Regions from separate parts of the Salinivibrio sp. PR932 genome, predicted to be linked through region 1. Evidence: riboswitches for the same ligand, from Rfam matches in the RefSeq annotation. Region 1 holds a riboswitch; the other holds the start of a gene.
What was found. A riboswitch is a leader RNA that binds a small molecule or an ion and turns the genes downstream of it on or off. The one in region 1 is predicted to bind thiamine pyrophosphate.

Region 1 (3,374 bases):
GCAATCGCTGCAGCAAGTTGTTCGGGACTGCGTGTCGATACGCCAAGGCGCACGCCTTGTCGTGCGAGCAGGTCAAGATCCGCCTCTTGTATGTCTTGCTGGCCCAGATGAACGCCATAGGCGCCAGCCTCAAGCGCGAGCTGCCAGTGATCGTTGATAAACACCTGGGCATGGTGCGCGCGGCCCAACGCCACCGCACGCTGTACCCAATCCGCCAATTGAGGATGCCCCGGCTGCTTCACACGCAGTTGCACGGTTTTCACCCCCAAGCAAAGCAAGCGTTCGAGCAAATCCACATCGTCTACCACCGGATATAATGGGCCTATACCTTCAGACATAGATGCAAACGGGGTCAGGCTCATGACTCCACCTTATCGCTGTCCGCTACCTCAGCGCCTTGTGGTAACGAATGATGGGATTTTTGCAGGTAGAGCTCACTGCCCTTTGCTCGAAACTCTTGCGATTTTTGCTGCATGCCTGCTAACGGGTCTTCCAGCATGGTGACATCAATCGCTTCGCCCGCAGCGGCATAGCCATTTTCTTTGGCATAATCGCGGACTTCTTGGCTGATCTTCATAGAGCAGAATTTTGGCCCACACATGGAGCAAAAATGCGCGACCTTGCCCGACTCTTGAGGCAGTGTTTCATCGTGATAAGCACGCGCCGTCACTGGATCTAATGCAAGGTTAAACTGATCTTCCCAGCGAAATTCAAAGCGCGCTTTGGAAATGGCGTTATCTCGCACCTGCGCGCCCGGATGTCCTTTGGCTAAGTCGGCGGCGTGCGCACACAACTTGTAAGTGATAAGCCCAGTTTTAACATCCTCTTTATTGGGCAGACCCAGATGTTCTTTGGGCGTGACATAGCAAAGCATCGCACACCCAAACCAGCCAATCATCGCCGCACCAATCCCGGAGGTGATGTGGTCGTAACCAGGCGCGATATCGGTAGTCAGCGGGCCTAAAGTATAAAAGGGCGCTTCGTGGCAATGGGTGAGCTGCTCGTCCATATTCTCTTTGATCATGTGCATGGGCACATGGCCGGGGCCTTCAATCATCACCTGCACATCGTATTCCCATGCCACCTTGGTTAGCTCGCCCAGGGTACGTAACTCACTGAACTGGGCTTCGTCGTTCGCGTCAGCTACTGAGCCTGGGCGCAATCCATCGCCTAACGACAGCGATACATCATACGCGGCACAAATCTCGCAGATTTCACGAAAATGGGTATAGAGGAAGCTTTCTTGATGATGCGCCAAGCACCATTTGGCGATAATCGACCCGCCACGCGAGACAATCCCAGTCACGCGATTGGCAGTCATGGGCACATAGTGCAAACGCACCCCAGCGTGAATGGTAAAGTAGTCGACCCCTTGCTCGGCTTGCTCTATCAAGGTATCGCGCATCACTTCCCAAGTCAGGTCTTCGGCAATGCCATTCACTTTCTCAAGCGCCTGATACATAGGCACAGTGCCAATCGGGACTGGGCTATTACGTAAAATCCACTCGCGGGTTTCGTGGATATTGCGTCCGGTCGATAAATCCATCACCGTATCCGCGCCCCAACGGGTCGCCCACACCAGTTTTTCAGTTTCTTCTTCAATGGAGGAGCTCACCGCCGAGTTACCAATATTAGCATTCACTTTCACCAGAAAGTTACGCCCAATGATCATCGGCTCCGCTTCTGGGTGGTTAATGTTGGCCGGAATAATCGCACGCCCTTCAGCAACTTCTTGGCGCACAAATTCGGGAGTGATGTTTGAGGGTAAATGCGCGCCAAAGCTTTCTCCTGGGTGCTGGCGGTTTAGCTGCTCTTCACGATACTGCTGACGTCCCATATTTTCCCGGATAGCGATAAATTCCATCTCTGGGGTGATAATGCCTTGGCGTGCGTAGTGAAGTTGGGTCACACATTGGTTAGGTTTTGCCCGACGGATAGACGGTAAGGCACTAAAGCGAAGATCATCCAAGGTTTCATCACTAAGGCGAGTCTGCGCATAGTCTGAGCTCACTGCATCAAGGAACTCTGTATCGGCACGCTCATCAATCCATGCTTTGCGCACTGGCGCTAAGCCTTGGTAAATATCGATAGCACTCTGTGGGTCAGTATAAGGCCCTGATGTGTCATAAACCCGAATGGACTCATTGGCCTCGTACTGCGGATTGTCTTTACTGCCACCCACAAAGGTCGGAGACAAATGGATTTCTCGCATCCCTACGCGAATATCGGGTCGCGATCCCTCGACATAGACTTTTTCCGAGTTGGGGTAGGTTTGCGCAGAGAGAGAATCGATAAAGGATTTGGCCTCAAGACGGGCCTGTTTACGGGTCGACATAGCATTACTCCGGTGTTCATTATGGGAATTAATGCTTGCCGGAAAACGCTGAATTGAGATGTGAGCAAACTGGCAGACGCGTACGGTCTGTGATCTGATGCATCTCTTGTTCCCTTCGCTGGTACTAACCAGATCAGGTTCAACGGATCCCACTTAACGTGGTCTCAGCCAATTGGCACTCCGACAAGTTCAACGCCAGTATAAGAAATCACCGCCGCAACAACAAGCGACGTACTAGCATGTTTTTACCTACCCAGTAATGCGTCCTAGCAGCCAAGCCCCCATCGCGGCCGCTCCTAAGCATAACGCAAGGTTGAGACCCACGTTTAACAAGGCTTTCACCGTCTCACCATGTTGAAAAAGAAGCAAGGTATCCACTGAAAAGGTCGAGAAGGTGGTGAACGCGCCCAAAAAGCCAATAGCAATCAGTTGACGCCAAGGCACTGGGGCAATCAGTTCTTGGCTCATCGCCGCTAAAAAGACACCCATCGCTAATGATCCCAGCACATTAACCATTAGGGTGCCGTAGGGAAATCCTCGACCAAACACCGCGACGCTCCACTCTGAAACTAAAAAACGCGAAGACGCCCCTAATGCGCCACCAAGTCCTACCCACAATATGCTTACCACAGGGTGCTCCTTTCGATTGGTAAAAAGTCATCATACCGCGACATGTGAACAAGAAACAGGAGGAAGAAAAAGGGAAAAGGATCAAGGGTGCTAGAAGCATAATGAGTCACATACAAAAAAAGCACCGACGATGCCGATGCTTTGATATTTGGCAGGGGTAGAGGAATTCGACCGGGCTGGCGACCCAGCCCCCAACACGCTTTTGTGTAGATTGCATGTTCACATCTACCCTTAATCGGATTACGAGAACCTTGATGATTCACATACAAAAAAAGCACCGACGATGTCGGTGCTTTGATGTTTGGCAGGGGTAGAGGGATTCGACCGGGCTGGCGACCCAGCCCCCAACACGCTTTTTTGTCGTTTGCATGTTCTCATCTATCTCTTATCGGATTACGAGAAGCTTGAT
Region 2 (3,374 bases), on a different contig from region 1:
ATGTAAACACGTGAAGCCCTCCGAGTTGTTAATATACATATTGTACGCCTTATACATACGCATGTGCTTGTAATCGATTAAACTGTGATCCTCTCAACGCCAATGCGTTGATTTACACTGTAAACCCATAAAAAATCCCTTCATACTGGCGTTTCCATAGCGAATGAGCGAGACACTATGACCTTTTGGTTGCTTTTTAAACGTTGGATTATCAGCCACTTCGCCCATTTAAACGGGCGTATTCTCGGATTGGTCGTACTCGCCTACGGCATCATTGGCTGGCTGCTTTTACAATCGGCGGGTGAAACTGAGATGACTCAGTCACTCAGTCGCTACATCTATTACTTAGTGGTCACCGCCTCTACCGTGGGATATGGCGATTACTCACCCGCCACCGAGGCAGGACAGTGGATTACCGCCTTTTGGATCATTCCCGGTGGACTCGGTCTGTTTGCGGTGGTGATTGGGCATGTAACCAGTGCTTTAGTGGATTATTGGCGACGTGGATTACAAGGAAAACGGAGTCTTACTGTGAAAAATCATATTTTAGTTTTGGGGTGGAACGGTCAGCGTACCATTCAGTTAATCCGTTTATTGCAAAGCGGTATTCATGGCGAGCGCCCGATCGTGCTTTGTGTCCGTCCTGAAATGGAAAATCCGCTGCCTGGCGAGGTAGAGTTTGTGCGCGTGACCAGCTTTACTGATGCCGAGGGCATTGCGCGCGCCGGCATCGACAGTGCCGCGAGTATTATTATCGATAACCCAGAAGACGATATCACGCTTTCTGCGGCGCTGTTCTGCGCTCACAAAAACCCTTCCGCTCATTTGCTCGCGTATTTTCAAGATGATGCACTCAGCCAAATATTGAAGCAGCACTATCCGCACGCTGAATGTGTGCCGTCTGTGTCGGTGGAAATGCTGGCAAAAGCGGCCGTTGATCCCGGTTCAAGCCAATTACATCACGAGCTATTGAGCACGGCTCAAGGGATGACCCAATACTGTGCCCGCTACCCCACCGATGCGAGTGCAACCGATGTCGGCACCTTGTTTAATCAATTAAAGCATGAGCATGATGCAACCTTAATTGGTCTCGACAAAGGCGATGGGATCACCCTGAACCCTCGCCTACACACTGAAGTGGCACCGGGCGATCGCATCTTTTATATCGCCGCCGAGCGTTTACCACATTGGTCTGCCGCCTAACGGACGCGTCCAACGCATCTTTGCTGTTTTCTTTCCGATGCCGCTGCCCCACTTGGGTTGCAGCGGATCGTTTCCATCTCGTCTCAGGGCAATTCCGCGACAGCATGCTCTGCTGGCGACAGACACAAATTATCAGGGTAAGCGTAAAAATGATGCACCGGCCCAGCACCTCTTCCGACCGTTAGCTGCTGACTATGCGCTAAAGCCTCTGTCAAATACTGCTTAGCCGCTCGCCCGGCTTCAATGGGCGTCATTCCCTGCGCGTAATAAGAGGCGATTGCAGCAGACAGTGAACATCCGGTGCCATGGGTGTTGGTAGTTTCAATGCGGCGTGCGCGCAAGGTTTGACAGGTATCTTGGCTAATCCACACATCCACGCTTTCAGGGGCGTGATGTAAATGGCCCCCTTTGAGCATCACGTAAGGACAGCCTAGATGGCGAAGTGCCGGCACCAGCTCATGCATTTGCTCTATAGAGGTAGGCACAGGCCGACCGGTTAAGCGAGCGGCCTCCGGCAAGTTGGGAGTGAGCACCGTTGCTCGCGGAATAAGCTCTTCAATCAACGCCCTCATGGCCTGCTCGTCGAGCAAAGGGTCGCCGCTGGTCGCGACCATTACGGGATCTAAAATCACCGGTAAGTGTGGCGACCGTGCCAGCACAGCAGCGACTTCACGAATAATCGCTTGATTGGCCAGCATACCGATTTTCACCGCACGCACCGGCATGTCGTATAACACTGCATCTAATTGGGCGCGCACAAAATCGGGCTCAACCGCCGAGACGGCCTCGACACCGCAGGTATTTTGCGCGGTTAGCGCGGTGATCACCGAGCACGCATAGCCGCCGGTCGCTGAAATCGCTTTAATGTCGGCTTGAATGCCCGCACCACCACCGCTGTCTGAGCCGGCAATGGTAAGAATAACAGGTGGAGATAGGTTCATAATGGCCCCTTAATCATCAGGGGCGGAAGGAGACAAAGTACGGCAGTATGCATCACTTTGTGCGCTGATCGTGTCAGTTCCCTCCGCCAGTGCTAACTGGATCAGGTTCTACGGGTCCTGCTTTCGCAGTCTCAGCAATTACTTGCTCCCCGACTAACTGTGTTCAGAATATGCATCCTACGGATAAAGCGCAAGCCTCATCTCTAATCCGATGATGACCACGGCTATCCAGACACGGGCGCACTGATAGCCGTCGCTGGGCACTCACATCCGGTTTGCAGAAGCTGTTCAAACTGTTCTGTTCCCAGCGGTTTGGCATACAAGAAGCCTTGCACTTGATCGCAGCCAATACGCTGCAAAATCTGTTGCTGGCCAACTTCTTCCACGCCTTCGGCCACCACACCGTGGCCAAACCCATGCGCTAGGTCGATCACGCTACCAACAAGGTGTTTGTCACCGGCGTTAGATGCAAGATCTTGAATAAAGCTACGATCAAGCTTCACCCAATCCACAGGAAGCTGTTTCAAATAGCTCAATGAACTGTAGCCTGTGCCAAAATCATCAAGCGCAATGTGCATCCCCGCATCACGGAGCTGTTGTAACTCTTTGAGCGCCACCGACATGTGTCGAATTAACGCCGATTCAGTAACCTCAAGCTGAATGATTTGGGTGGGTACTTCCAGCGCTTGGCAGCGGGCAAGAATGCTGTCGGCAAAACCGTGGCGAAGTTGCTGGGAAGAGACATTGATGGCTAAGTGAAACGCCTCGGGCAAGGTGTATTGCTCTCGCCAACGGACCAGCGCGCGCAACGCCATAGAAAAAACTGCATCGCCGAGTTGGATCATATCGGCACTTCGCTCGGCAATGGGAATAAACTCGGCCGGGCTGATCGCTCCCAGTTGCGGATGACGCCAACGTAATAACGCCTCAGCGCCTACCATGCTACCAGTATTGAGATCCCATTTGGGCTGAAAGACCAAAGACAGACCCCCTTGTTCAAGGGCAGGGCTAAGTCCATTACGGATCATATGCTCACGTTGCGATTTCGCATCCAACTCTTGGCGATAATGACCCACTTCGGTGTCATCGGTCGGGATGGCTAGAATCGCTTGGCGAAAGAGTTGCTCCACATCGTGATGCTCCCCTTCCGCTTGAGCTATTCCCACATGGCAGTGCATCGACATCAAACGGCCATCAAGGGTGTGATGCCCACTCAATAATCGACAAATC

Region 2: it holds a riboswitch for thiamine pyrophosphate, as region 1 does, so the genes downstream of both, thiD (bifunctional hydroxymethylpyrimidine kinase/phosphomethylpyrimidine kinase) here and thiC (phosphomethylpyrimidine synthase ThiC) in region 1, are expected to answer to the same signal.

Annotation. Positions count from the first base shown of each region.
Region 1 is NZ_MUFM01000004.1:135,923-139,296, forward strand. It holds gene thiE (thiamine phosphate synthase) at 1-362, opposite strand, end outside; gene thiC (phosphomethylpyrimidine synthase ThiC) at 359-2,335, opposite strand; TPP riboswitch at 2,429-2,528, opposite strand; gene crcB (fluoride efflux transporter CrcB) at 2,585-2,965, opposite strand.
Region 2 is NZ_MUFM01000037.1:10,532-13,905, reverse strand. It holds gene BZG84_RS14170 (potassium channel family protein) at 178-1,203, shown strand; gene thiD (bifunctional hydroxymethylpyrimidine kinase/phosphomethylpyrimidine kinase) at 1,287-2,144, opposite strand; TPP riboswitch at 2,206-2,306, opposite strand; gene BZG84_RS14160 (putative bifunctional diguanylate cyclase/phosphodiesterase) at 2,369-3,374, opposite strand, start outside.